3 regions of the Cellulosimicrobium sp. 4261 genome follow, and region 2 is predicted to be linked to each of the others. Evidence: predicted binding sites of a transcription regulator. Region 2 holds the regulator's gene; each other region holds the start of a gene.
The links. The regulator Rex, encoded in region 2, represses fermentation and respiration genes when NADH is low (regulators of the CRP and FNR family bind a similar motif). The targets are predictions, from matches to a motif close to CTTGTGAANNNNTTCACAAG.
Positions count from the first base shown of each region.

Region 1 (4,610 bases), on a different contig from region 2:
CCCCGTGGTCGCGGTGTACGCGACGTTCCTCAACCGCGCGTTCGACCAGGTGCTCATGGACGTCGCGCTGCACAAGGCCGGCGTCACGTTCGTCCTCGACCGCGCGGGCATCACGGGCGACGACGGCGCGAGCCACAACGGCATGTGGGACATGGCGATGCTGCGCATCGTGCCAGGCCTGCGCCTGGCAGCGCCGCGCGACGAGGAGACGTTGCGGGCCGCGCTGCGCGAGGCCGTGGACGTCGACGACGCCCCGACGGTCGTGCGCTACCCGAAGGGCGCGCTCTCGGACGCGCTGCCCGCGGTCGAGTCCGTCGACGGCGTGGACCTGCTCGCGGTGCCCGCGGGCGCGGGCGCCGAGGCCGCCCCCGCTGCGGCGGCTCCGGGTGGTCCGCGCCGCGTCCTGCTCGTCGGCCTGGGCTCGATGGCCCGCGTCGCGCTCGACGCCGGGGAGTCGCTCACCGCGCACGGCGTCGACGTCACGGTGGCGTCGCCCACGTGGGTGCTCCCGCTGCCGAGCGCGCTCGTCAAGCTCGCCGGGGAGCACGACCTCGTCGTCACGGTGGAGGACGGCGTCGTGGACGGCGGCGTCGGTGCGCTGCTGGCCCAGCGGGCGCTGGAGTCGGGCGTGCGCACGCCCGTGCACCCGATCGGTCTCCCGGCGCAGTTCCTCGACCACGCCACGCGCGACCAGGTCGTGTCGGCGTACCGCCTCACCGGAGCGGACGTCGCGCGCGACGTGCTGGACGCGCTCGCGGCGCTCGCGCGCGGCTGACGACCCCCGCCGCGCTCCCGGCTCCCGGGCGCGCGGCCCCGGACACGCGGACGGCCCGCGGCGCACCTGCGCCGCGGGCCGTCGCGTCGGTCAGGAGTGGGTGACCTCGACCGCGTGCTCGACGACGGCGCGCAGGTCGCCGCCGGACGCCGCGTGCCACGCGCGCTGCCGGGCGGCGCCGTTGCCCCCGGACCACAGGCGGCCGAGCAGCTCGGTCACCGCGTCCAGGTCGCCGGCGTCGACGAGCGCGTCGCGCACGTGCGCGACGAGCTGGCCGACGACGTCGTGCGCGGGGGCCGGGCGCCACGTGAGGGGCGAGACGAGGTCCTCCTCGAGGCCCGAGCGGCCGGCGCGCCAGGACGCGGTGCGCAGGATCTCGGGCCGCAGCTCGGGCGCGGGCGTGCCGTCGGCGGACTCGCGGGCCGCCGTCTCGACGAGGCCGCGGGCGAGCGCCGCGAGCAGCGTCGCGGTGTCCGGGTCGAGGCACACGTCCGCGACGCGGATCTCGACCGTGGGGTAGCGCGACGACAGGCGGGCGTCGAAGTAGACCATGTTCTCGTCGAGGATCGTGCCGGTCGCCACGAGGCCGTCGACCGCCGCGCGGTACGCCTCGGGCGAGCCGAACGCGCGCGTCGGGCCCGAGGTGGGCCAGCGCGACCAGACCTGCGACCGGAAGCTCGCGTACCCGCTGTCCTGGCCCTGCCAGAAGGGCGAGTTCGTGCTCAGCGCGAGGAGCGTCGCGAGCCACGGCCCGATCCGGTCGAGCACGGCGACGCCCTCGGTGTCGTCCGCGACGGCGACGTGCACGTGGCAGCCGCTCGTCAGCTGCTCGCGCGCGGTGAGGCCGAACGCGGCGCGTGCCTCGAGGTAGCGCAGGCGCGACACGGTCGTGCCCTCGAACGGCAGGGGAGACGTCGAGAGCGCGGCGACCCGGGCCCCGACGCGGTCCGCGGCCTCCTGGGCACGGCGCCGGCCGTCGCGGATCTCGGTCGCGAGCTCGTCGATCTCGCGGCGCGGGTGCGTCGCCGTCTCGAGCTGCTCCTCCATGAACTCCGACTCCAGCGAGCCGGTGCCCCCGCCCTTGTCGTCGCTGCCGGAGGCCTCGAGGGCCTCGGCCGCGCGGGCGACGGGCTGCCCGTCGTCGCCGACGAGCAGGAACTCTTCCTCGACCCCTACGGTGCGTTTCACCCGGGCAGTCTCACACGGATGCGCGTGGCACGTCCGGCGAGCGTGTGACGGGCGCCCGTGTCGTGCGTCACGACCGCGGTGCGCGGTCCCTGGCGGCAGGGCCGGAGGTCTTGTGAAGGTCATCACAAGACCTCCCCGGCGGGGATGTCGAAGAGCCCGGGACCCGCAGGATCCCGCCGTTCCTGGCAGGTCCCGCCCGCCTCGGGACCTAGGTCCCCGAGCGGTCCCGAACGCCTCCGTCGCGGGCCCCGGGAACCTAGCCTGGAGGTGGCGAAGGAGCCCGTCGGAACCTCGGCCGAGGACCCCACCCGGGTCCTCGCGAGGCCGGCGGGTCCGGCCGGCGCGCGGACCCGCGCGTCAGGCACGAGGGAGGTCCTAATGACCAGCGTTTCCGAGGCACCTGGCACGACGAGCGGCGGCCGCGCGGCGGAGGCGGGCACCGTCGACCCGCAGCACGACACCGCGCACGTCCCCGCGTGGGAGGGCTTCACCGACGGCCCGTGGCGCGACACGGTCGACGTGCGCGACTTCATCCAGCGCAACTACCGCCCGTACACGGGCGACGCGTCGTTCCTCGCCGGCCCCACGGAGCGCACGACGGGCATCTGGAGCACGCTGTCCGCCATGTTCCCGGAGGAGCGGGAGATGGGGATCTACGACGTGGACACCCACACGCCCGCCGGGATCACGGCGCACGCGCCGGGCTACATCGACAAGGCGCACGAGGTGATCGTCGGTCTCCAGACCGACGCCCCGCTCAAGCGCGCGATCATGCCGAACGGCGGCTGGCGCATGGTCGAGGGCGCGCTGGAGACCTACGGCTACGAGGTCGACGAGACCCTGCGGAAGGTCTTCACCGAGTACCGCAAGACGCACAACCAGGGCGTGTTCGACGTCTACCCGCCGAACGTGCGCGCGGCCCGCAGCTCGCACATCATCACGGGCCTGCCCGACGCCTACGGCCGCGGCCGGATCATCGGCGACTACCGCCGCGTCGCGCTCTACGGCGTGGACGCGCTGATCGCCGCGAAGAAGCTCGACAAGCTCGGGCTCGACACGCAGCCCTTCAGCGAGAAGGTCGTGCGCGAGCGCGAGGAGCACGCGGAGCAGATCCGCGCCCTGGGCGAGCTCAAGGAGATGGCGGCCTCGTACGGCTACGACATCTCCGGGCCCGCGACGTCGGCCCGCGAGGCCGTGCAGTGGCTCTACTTCGCCTACCTCGCCGCGGTGAAGGAGCAGAACGGCGCCGCGATGTCGCTCGGCCGCACGTCGACGTTCCTCGACGTGTTCATCGACCGCGACCTCGAGGCCGGCCGCATCACGGAGTCCGAGGCGCAGGAGATCATCGACGACTTCGTCATCAAGCTGCGCATCGTGCGGTTCCTGCGCACGCCCGAGTACGACGCGCTGTTCTCCGGCGACCCGACGTGGGTCACCGAGACGATCGGCGGCATGGGCGAGGACGGGCGCCCGCTCGTCACGAAGAACTCGTTCCGGTTCCTCCAGACGCTCTACAACCTCGGCCCGGCCCCCGAGCCGAACATGACGGTCTTCTGGAGCCCGGAGCTGCCGCAGGGCTTCAAGGACTACTGCGCGCAGGTCTCGATCGACACCTCGGCCGTGCAGTACGAGTCGGACGAGCTCATCCGCCAGCACTGGGGCGACGACGCGGCGATCGCGTGCTGCGTGTCCCCGATGCGGGTCGGCAAGCAGATGCAGTTCTTCGGTGCGCGCGTGAACCTCGCCAAGACGCTGCTCTACGCGATCAACGGTGGGCGCGACGAGATCTCGGGCAAGCAGGTCTCGCCCGTGGCGGCGCCCGTCGAGGGCGACGTTCTCGACTTCGACGACGTCATGGCGAAGTTCGACGCGACGATGGACTGGCTGGCCGAGACGTACGTCGAGGCGCTCAACTGCATCCACTGGTCGCACGACAAGTACGCGTACGAGCGCATCGAGATGGCGCTGCACGACAAGGACGTGCTGCGGACCATGGCGTGCGGCATCGCGGGCCTGTCCGTCGCGGCGGACTCGCTGTCGGCGATCAAGCACGCGAAGGTCTCCGTCGTCCGCGACGAGCGCGGCCTCGTCGTCGACTACGTGACCGAGGGCGAGTACCCGACGTTCGGCAACGACGACGACCGGGCCGACGCGATCGCCGTCGACCTCGTCGAGCGGTTCATGGCGAAGGTGCGCACGCACCCGACGTACCGTGACGCGGTGCCCACGCAGTCGGTGCTGACGATCACGTCGAACGTCGTGTACGGCAAGGCGACGGGCAACACGCCCGACGGCCGCCGGGCCGGCGAGCCGTTCGCCCCGGGTGCCAACCCGATGAACGGGCGCGACACGCACGGCATGCTCGCCTCGGCGCTCTCGGTGGCCAAGCTGCCGTACGACGAGGCGCAGGACGGCATCTCGCTGACCAACACGGTCGTGCCGAGCGGCCTCGGGCGTACCAAGGAGGAGCAGGTCACCAACCTCGCCGGCCTCCTGGACGCCTACATCGGGTCCGAGGGTTACCACATGAACGTCAACGTGCTGAACCGCGAGACGCTCCTGGACGCCATGGACCACCCGGAGAACTACCCGCAGCTGACGATCCGCGTGTCCGGGTACGCGGTGAACTTCGTCCGCCTCACGCGCG
Region 1 is NZ_JBEPOQ010000002.1:434,098-438,707, reverse strand. Features, by position in the region: gene dxs (1-deoxy-D-xylulose-5-phosphate synthase) at 1-775, shown strand, start outside; gene ABIE39_RS04310 (carboxylate-amine ligase) at 866-1,963, opposite strand; gene pflB (formate C-acetyltransferase) at 2,342-4,610, shown strand, end outside.
Region 1: pflB (formate C-acetyltransferase) is a predicted target of Rex. The motif match lies at 2,073-2,092, and genes of this name have one in related genera.

Region 2 (4,610 bases):
GACGACGTCCCCGAGCCACGCGCTCGTGTCGACCTGCTCGCCCTCGTAGTCCGTGCCCGTGAGCGCGACGACATCGCCGCGCTCGTCGGCGTCCCACGTGCGGACCGACCCGTCGCCCGAGACGAAGCCCTGGCCCACGACGTCGGTCGTCGCGCCGGAGTCCTGGGCGGCGCACGCCGCGAGGCCGAGGGTCGCGGCGAGCACGACGGCGCCCGTCAGCGCCCGGCGCACGGGTCGGCGACGCGACGGCACGGCAGCAGCCCGCGCCTCGACGGAGAGGGGGCGCGCGGCGCGCGCGCGCGAGTCGGCGGTCACGACGGCATCACGGGACGCACCCTGCCCGCGCTTCCTGAACGGGACCTGAGAGACGTGACCTCCGCCACGCCCGAACCGCGCAGTTCGGGCGTGGCGACCATGGCGACAGCGCTGGACATGACCGACGTCACGCCCCCGAGACGGTCGCCGCGCCCGGGAGGAGGTCCGCGACCGGCTCGGTGTAGTGCAGGCCGACCAGGCGGTCGTCCTCGAAGTGCAGGGACGTGAGCGACGCGAGCGAGCACTCGCGCTTGCGCGGGTCGTGCCAGAGCCGGCGGTTCTCGAAGCTCAGGCGCGTGAGCCACACCGGGAGCTGGTGGCTGACGAGCAGCGCCTCGTGCCCGGCCGCCTTGTCCCGCGCGTCGGTGACGGCGGCCCGCATGCGCGCGACCTGCTCCACGTACGGCTCGCCCCACGACGGGCGGAACGGGTTCCACAGGTAGGGCCAGTGCTGCGGGTGCCGCAGCGAGCCGTCGCCGACGCCGAAGGTCTTGCCCTCGAAGTGGTTCGCGGCCTCGATGAGCCGCTCGTCCGTGCCGAGCTCGAGCCCGAACGCCTCGGCGGCTGGCGTCGCGGTCTCCTGCGCGCGCTGCAGCGGCGACGCCACGACGACCGTGAGGTCGGCGCGCGGGCGCGACGTGCCGTCGGGCCCGGGCTCGCCGGCGAGGTGCGCGGCGACGCGGCGAGCCATCTCGTGCCCGCGCTCGGAGAGGTGGTAGCCGGGGATCCGGCCGTAGAGGACGCCGTCGGGGTTGTGGACCTCGCCGTGGCGCAAGAGGTGGACGATGGTGGAGACCATGCCCACCAGTGTCCCGCACTCGGGGCGAGCGCACGCCATCGCGGGCCGACGTCGCGGGACGGGACGGGCGGGGACGCGCCGGGACGGGCCGGTCAGGTGTCGCGGTCGGCCTTGCACGCCTCGGCGACGGCGGCCATCGCCTCGCCCAGCGCGCGGAACTGCTCCGGCGTGAGCACGTCGACCAGGTAACGGCGCACGGCCGCGACGTGCGCGGGCGCCGACGCGACGAGCACGCGGTAGCCCTCGCTCGTCATCGCGCAGTTCACGCCGCGGCGGTCGCCCGAGCTCGCGGAGCGCCGGACCAGGCCGCGCGCCTCCATGCGCGCGACGGTGTGCGTCACGCGGCTGCGCGAGCGGGCGAGACCGTCCGCGAGCGCCGACATGCGCAGCGTGTGGTCGGGGCTCTCCGAGAGGCGCACGAGCAGCTCGTACTCGTTGAGGGACACGTCGGACCGCTCCTCGTGGTCACGACCCAGGGCCTCGATGAAGCGCACGGTCCCGTCGAGGTAGGCGCGCCACAGCCGCTGCTGCTCGGTGTCGAGCCAGCGCGGCTCGCCGGTCGGGGCGACTGCCGCGGTGCGGACGTTCCTCGCCGTCGGGATGTCGACGTCGTTGCTGGTCATGGGTCCTCGGCGGTGCGGGAGGGGCTGGGGGCGGTGCGGGGCGTCGCGGAACATTGTTCCACCCCACCGGGAATAGACGGATCGAGGGGTGCTGTTGATACGCTCGTCCGAAGTTGAACCTTCAACCACTTGGGTCCGCCAGGACCCCGACCACCACAGGAGCACCCATGGCCTCGTCGCTGCCCGCCGGCCTCACCACCGGTACCTACGCCCTCGACGCGTCGCACTCGCAGGCGTCGTTCACCGTCCGCCACGCCGGGATCTCCAAGGTCCGCGGCACCCTCGCGATCACCGACGGCACGATCACCGTGGGCGACGACCTCGAGTCGACGTCCGTGACCGCCCAGCTCGACGCCGCGTCCGTGAGCACGGGCGACGAGAACCGCGACAACCACCTGCGCAGCGCCGACTTCTGGGACGCCGAGAACAAGCCGACGTGGACGTTCACGTCGACGCGCATCACGGGCGACGGCGACGACTACGTCGTGGCGGGCGACCTGACCATCAACGGCGTCACCAAGCCGGTCGAGCTCGAGACCGAGTTCGCGGGCACCGCGACCGACCCGTTCGGCAACCCGCGCGCCGGGTTCGAGGCGACCACCGAGATCTCGCGCAAGGAGTTCGGCCTCACCTGGAACGCCGCGCTCGAGACCGGCGGCGTGCTCGTCGGCGACAAGATCAAGATCGCGCTCGACGTCTCGGCCATCAAGCAGGCCTGACCGTCCTCCCGGGCACGTCCCGGGCGAGACCGGCGCCCACCGGCAGGGGTGCCGCCCCGAGGGGCCGCGTGCAGAGCACGCGGCCCTTCGTCCCCCCGGGTCCGGGCGCCGGGCCCGCTCAGCGCTCCTGCGACGCCGCGAGCGCGCGGGCCTGCGAGTGGAACGCGAGGATCTGCAGCTCGCTGCCGACGTCCACGCCGCGCACGTCGACGTCCGCCGGGACCTGGAGCGCGCGCGGCGCGAAGTTGAGGATCTCGCGCACCCCGGCCGCGACCACGCGGTCCGCGACCGCCTGGGCGTGCGCCGCAGGCGTCGCGAGGACGACGATCGACACCTTCTCGCGCTCCACGACCTCCTCGAGCGCGTCGACGTGCTCGACGACGAGGCCCGCGGCCCGCGTCCCGACGACGTCCGGCGACGCGTCGAGCAGCGCCGCGACGTGGAAGCCGCGCTGCTCGTAGCCCGAGTAGTTCGCGAGGGCGTGCCCCAGGTTGCCGATCCCGACGATCGCGATCCGGTGCTCGTCGACCAGGCCCAGCGCCTCGGTGATGTACTGCGCCAGCGAGTCGACGTCGTAGCCCACGCCGCGCGTGCCGAACGAGCCGAGGAAGGACAGGTCCTTGCGCAGCTGCGCCGGGCCCACGCCGGACAGCTCCGCGAGCTCGACCGACGACGTCGTCCCGACGCCCCGCGCCACGAGGTCGCGCAGCGCACGCAGGTAGGACGGGAGCCGCGCCACCGTCGCGCTCGGGATCCCCGGCGCCGTCACCTCACCGACTACCTGCTCAGCCACCGTCACTCCGTCGTCCATGGGACCGTCCTCGTCGACGGTCACGCTCCACCGGGAGGAATCATCCCAGGTCCGTGCGCGGCACCGAAATCCGGGCCACCGCGCGCGCCAGCCGACGCGCGTCCACGCGCCAGAAGCCCTGCTGCACGCCGCCGACCGTGACGACCGGCACGTACTCGCCGTACTGCTCGCGCAGCGCCGGGTCCGCGCCCGGCGCGTCGACGTCGACCTCCGCCCACGCGACGCCGGCCTCGCGGCACACCGCCTCGACGACCGCCCGCGCGTCGTCGCACAGGTGGCAGCCCGCGCGGCCGAACAGCAGGACCGGGGCGGGGGCGTCGGAGGTGCTCACGCCTCCCAGGGTACGAGGCCCCGGCAGCCCGACCGCCTAGAGTGGAGGCATGGCGACGTCTCCCGGCCCGGGCCCCGACCCGACCTCCCGGCCGACGCTCCCCGAGGAGGCCCCCGCGCGCGCCCCCGGGCCGCCGCACCGGACCGCCGCGTTCTTCGACGTCGACAACACGATCATCCGCGGCGCGTCGTCGTTCCACCTCGCGCGCGCCCTGTACCAGCGCGAGTTCTTCTCGACGCTCGACATCGTGCGGTTCGCGGCGCACCAGGCCCGGTACCTCGTGTTCGGCGAGAACAAGCGGCAGATCGACCGCATCCGCTCGCGCGCCCTGGACCTCATCGCCGGGCGCTCCGTCGCGGAGGTCACCGCGATCGGCGAGGAGGTCTACGACACCGTCCTGTCGCTGCGCATCTACCCCGGCACGCGCCGTCTGCTCGACGAGCACCTCGCCGCCGGGCACCAGGTGTGGCTCGTCTCCGCGACCCCCGTCGAGATCGGCGAGCTCATCGCGCGTCGGCTCGGCACGACGGGCGCGCTCGGCACCGTCGCGGAGCACGAGGACGGCTTCTACACGGGACGGCTCGTCGGCGACATGATGCACGGCCGCGCCAAGGCCGCCGGGGTGCGGGCGCTCGCCGAGCGCGAGGGCATCGACCTCGAGGCGTCGTACGCGTACGGCGACTCGCTCAACGACGTGACGATGATGGAGGCCGTGGGGCACCCGTGCCCCATCAACCCCGACGCGCGCCTGCGCCGCCACGCGCAGGACGTCGGCTGGCCCATCCGCGAGTTCCGCGGGCGCCGCCGCCGCGTCGCCCGCAGCAGCGTCCGCACCGCGAGCTGGGCCGGCGCCGCCTGGGCCGCCGCGCTCGTCCTGCGCTCCGTGCGCCGCGCCGTCGACCGGCGCATCGCGCGCCTCTGACCCGGCCTGCGGGGGACGGCGACCGCCGGAGACGCGGGGGGGCCCGGGCCCCGGGGGGGGGCGGGGGGGGGCCCCGGGGGGGGGGGGGGG
Region 2 is NZ_JBEPOQ010000003.1:62-4,671, reverse strand. Features, by position in the region: gene ABIE39_RS04610 (TlpA disulfide reductase family protein) at 1-231, opposite strand, end outside; gene ABIE39_RS04605 (histidine phosphatase family protein) at 443-1,114, opposite strand; gene ABIE39_RS04600 (MarR family transcriptional regulator) at 1,207-1,737, opposite strand; gene ABIE39_RS04595 (YceI family protein) at 1,905-2,456, shown strand; gene ABIE39_RS04590 (redox-sensing transcriptional repressor Rex) at 2,575-3,249, opposite strand; gene ABIE39_RS04585 (glutaredoxin family protein) at 3,308-3,598, opposite strand; gene ABIE39_RS04580 (HAD-IB family hydrolase) at 3,648-4,520, shown strand.

Region 3 (4,610 bases), on a different contig from region 2:
AACCCGAACGCCGCGCTGACGTTCCTCTGGCGCGAGCACGGGCGACAGGTCCGCGTGCGCGGACCCGTCGTGCCCCTGGACGCCGAGACGTCCGCCGCGGACTTCCGGGACCGGTCCGACTTCTCCCGCGCGACCGCCCTGGCGGGGTCGCAGAGCACCCCGCTCCCGTCCCGCGCCACGTACCGCGAGGCGTGGGACGCCGCCCTCGACCGCGTGCGGGCGCAGCCCGGGCTCGTCCTCGACGCGTGGACCGCCTACGCGCTCGAAGCGACGAGCGTGGAGTTCTGGGCGTCGTCGGGCGCGGGCCAGACCCGCCTGCGCTACACCGCGGCGTCCGGCGCGCCGACCACCTGGACGAAGGAGCTGCTGTGGCCCTGACCGACACCCCCGCCCTCACCCCGCCCGACGTCGAGGAGGTCCGGAGCGACGCGCGCGCCGCTCTCGACGCGGTGACCGACGCGGCGCGCGGGCTCGACGCCGCCGGGCTCGACGCGCCGTCGGCCCTGCCCGGGTGGTCGCGCAGCCACGTGCTCGCGCACGTCACCGCCATCGGCGAGGCCATGGCACGGCAGGCCGAGCGCGCCGCCGACGGTGAGCTCGTCGAGGTGTACGACGGCGGCGCGGCCGGGCGTGAGGACGGCATCCGGGCGGGCGCACTGCGCTCGGGCGCGCAGCACGTCGCGGCGCTCGACGCGCTGGCGGACCGCCTCGACGCCGCGTGGCCCGCCGCCGGGTCTGCCGGGTGGGCCGCGCCGGTGACCTACCGCGACGGCACGGTCACGGACGCGCTCGTGGCCTGGTGGCGCGAGGTGCGGATCCACGCCGTCGACCTCGACGCGGGCGTCGGGCTCGACACGTGGCCTCCCGCGCTCGGTCTCCACCTGCTCGACTTCCTCGGGGTGCGGCTCGCGGACGACGTCGTGGTCGAGCTCGCCGGAGAACCGGGAGAGCTCGTCGTGGGCCCCGGCGGTCTCCGTGTGGGACCGGGCGGCCTCCGTGGGGGACCGGACGGCCTCCGCATGGCTGCCGAACCCGGGCCCGGGGCCGTGTCCGGGGCGGCGCCCGCGCCCGGCCGGAGCGCCGTCGTCGTCCACGGCAGCCTCACCGACGTCGCCGCCTGGCTCGCCGGCCGGGCTCCCACCACCGAGCCCACCGCCCGCCTCGCGGGCGAGCCCGTGCGCCTCCCCGAGATCGGCCCCTGGCCCTCCCCGTACTCCCCGCAGCAGGACACCCCCGCCCCCGCGAGGTAGAGCCTCAGTGCACCGAGGTAGAGCCGTAGTCGACTCACCGAGGGAACCGCGGCTCTACCTCGCGGGACCAGGGATCTACCTCGCGGGACCAGGGCTCTACCTGGGCGGACGCGGCGGATCGCGCGGTACGAGACGTCCGACCTGCCCGGGTCGGGACCGAGGTCCCGCGAAAGTGTGACGCACGCCCGTGACGCACCGCACAGTTAGTGCACTCTTTCACAAGCGTAGGATCGACATGTGTCGAGTCGAGCGAGCAACCCCGCAAGCAGCGCAGACCAGATCGACGTAGCCCTCATCGGCGGTGGCATCATGAGCGCCACGCTCGGGGCACTCCTGAAGGTCTTGGAGCCCACCTGGACGGTGCGCATCTACGAGCGCCTGGACGCCGTGGCGCAGGAGTCGTCGAACCCGTGGAACAACGCCGGGACGGGTCATGCCGCCCTGTGCGAGCTGAACTACACGCCGGAGAAGCCGGACGGCTCGATCGACATCACCAAGGCGGTGAAGATCAACGAGCAGTTCGAGGTGTCGCGCGAGTTCTGGCACCACCTGCTCACGACGGGCGCCCTGCCGCAGCCCGCGAGCTTCATCTCCCGCACCCCGCACATGACGTTCGTGCGCGGCGCGGAGAACGTCGACTACCTGCGTCGCCGCTTCGAGACCCTGCGCCGCCACCCGCTGTTCAGCGAGCTCGAGTTCACGGACGACCCGGCGGTCATCGCCGAGTGGGCCCCGCTCCTGGTCGCCGAGCGCGACGGTGACGAGCCGGTCGCGGCGACGCGCGCGACGAGCGGGACGGACGTCGACTTCGGCGCCCTCACCGAGCAGCTCGTCGACTACCTCGTCTCGGAGGGCACGCAGCTCTACCTCGAGCACGAGGTGAAGAACCTCAAGAAGACGAAGGACGGCCGCTGGCGCCTGACGGTCAAGGACCGCTCGTGGAACGCCCCGAAGCGCCGCTCGACGGTCGAGGCCCGGTTCGTGTTCGTCGGCGCCGGCGGCGGCGCGCTGCCGCTCCTCCAGGCGGCCGGCATCCCCGAGGCGAAGGGCTACGGCGGCTTCCCGATCAGCGGCGAGTTCCTCCGCACGGACGACCCGGCGCTCGTCGCCCAGCACCAGGCGAAGGTCTACGGCAAAGCCGACGTCGGTTCGCCGCCCATGTCGGTCCCGCACCTGGACACGCGCGTCGTCGACGGCAAGACGTACCTCATGTTCGGCCCCTACGCCGGGTTCAGCCCCAAGTACCTCAAGAAGGGCAAGTACCTCGGGCTGTTCACGTCGCTGCGCCTGCACAACCTCGGCTCGATGGTCGGCGCGGGCCTGAAGAACCTCGACCTCACCCAGTACCTGGTCGGCCAGCTCCTCGCGAGCCCGGAGACCAAGTTCACCGCGCTCCAGGGCTTCATGCCGACGGCGCACCCCAAGCACTGGGAGACGATCACGGCGGGCCAGCGCGTCCAGGTGATCAAGAAGGACAAGGACGGCAAGGGCGTCCTCGAGTTCGGCACCGAGGTCATCGCGGCGGCCGACGGCTCGATCGCCGGCCTGCTCGGCGCCTCGCCGGGCGCCTCGACGGCCGTCCCCGCGATGATCGACCTGCTCGAGCGCTGCTTCCCCGCCCGCTTCACCAAGTGGCGCCCCGAGCTCGCGACGATGATCCCGAGCCTCGGCCACGCCCCGTGGGAGGCGCACGAGCTCGAGGGCCTGGACCAGCTCACAGGCGACGCGGACGTCGACGCGGTCGGCTCGCGCGCCTGACCAGAGCGCTACCCTCTCCCCCACGAACGGCCCGGACCTCCACGAGGTCCGGGCCGTTCGTGCGTCCGGAGACGCCGCACGCGATCGAGCGGCGCGTGGCCGCGCCGCTGCGCACGCGGGGACTCAGCGCGCGAGCGGCGTTCCCCGGGTCCCCGGCCGCCGCGGCGCGGCGGGCGCGTTCGCCCCGGGACGCCCGCCCGGCACGGCAGGAGCGGCGCGCACGCCGTCGCGCACGGCGGGGTTCGGCACGACGCGCCGCAGCACGACCTCGGCCGCGACCTCGTGCGGGTCGACGACGGCCCCCGGCTCGACCGGGCGCGACGCGGCGGCGCGCAGGTCGGCGTCGAGCCGCTGCGCGTCGCGGTCCCAGCGTTCGCCGTGCACCGACCGGTCCCCGCGAGCGTCCCACGCGGCACCACCGGGCCACGCGCCGTCGGACCCGGCGGGGAACCACGGACGGGCCGGGTCCTCACGCCGGACCGCGAGGGCCGCGACCGTCGGGCCGACGACGAGGAGAAGAACCATCACACCCCAGAAGATGTCCATGGCTCCACCCTCCCGGCGCACGAGCGGACCGACGAGTGGCAGCACCGACACCTCTCGACAAGATCCTGCCAGCGGCGTAGCGTGCCGAGCATGGTGCGATCCGTCGCGGCCGTCGTGTGCGACGGCCTGGCCCCGTTCGAGTTCGGCGTCGTGTGCGAGGTCTTCGGCCTCGACCGCAGCGACGACGGCGTCCCGTCGTTCGACTTCCGCGTGTGCGGGCCGGTCGCGGGACGCCCGGTCCGCACGTCGGTGGGCGCGCACGTCGTGCCCGACCACGACCTGTCCGCGACGGACGACGTCGACCTCGTCGTCGTGCCCGCGATCCGCATCGGGACCGCCTACCCGCCCGAGGTGCTCGACGCCGTCCGCCGCGCGTCGGACCGCGGCGCCCTGCTGCTCAGCGTGTGCTCGGGCGTGTTCGTGCTCGCGGCCGCGGGCGTCATCGAGGGGCGGCGGGTGACGACGCACTGGATGCACGCCGACGAGCTGCGCCGCCGCTACCCGAGCCTCGACATCGACCCCGACGTGCTCTTCGTCGACGACGGCAACCTCATCACGAGCGCAGGCACGGCGGCGGGCATCGACGCGTGCCTGCACCTCGTGCGCCGCGAGCTCGGGGCACGGGTGGCCAACACGATCGCCCGGCGCATGGTCGTGCCGCCCCAGCGCGACGGCGGGCAGCGCCAGTTCATCGAGCGCCCCGTCCCGGAGTGCGAGGAGGACTCCTTCGGGGAGCTGCTGGAGTGGATGACCGAGCACCTCGACGAGCCGCTCACGGTGCGCGACCTCGCCCGCCGGGCCCACACCTCCGAGCGCACGTTCGCGCGCGCGTTCGTCGCGCAGACCGGGACGACCCCCCTCGCGTGGCTCACGTCGCAGCGCGTGGCGCACGCACAGTCGCTGCTCGAGGAGTCGTCGCTGGACCTGGAGGAGGTCGCGCGCCGCAGCGGCTTCGGGTCGGCCGCGCTCCTGCGGCACCACTTCCGCCGGGCGGTCGGGATCACGCCGACGGAGTACCGCCAGACCTTCCGGTTCGCCGCCTGACGCCGTCGGAGA
Region 3 is NZ_JBEPOQ010000005.1:169,969-174,578, reverse strand. Features, by position in the region: gene ABIE39_RS08820 (pyridoxal 5'-phosphate synthase) at 1-378, shown strand, start outside; gene ABIE39_RS08815 (maleylpyruvate isomerase family mycothiol-dependent enzyme) at 369-1,250, shown strand; gene mqo (malate dehydrogenase (quinone)) at 1,488-3,008, shown strand; gene ABIE39_RS08805 (hypothetical protein) at 3,132-3,554, opposite strand; gene ABIE39_RS08800 (helix-turn-helix domain-containing protein) at 3,645-4,598, shown strand.
Region 3: mqo (malate dehydrogenase (quinone)) is a predicted target of Rex. The motif match lies at 1,454-1,473, and genes of this name have one in related genera.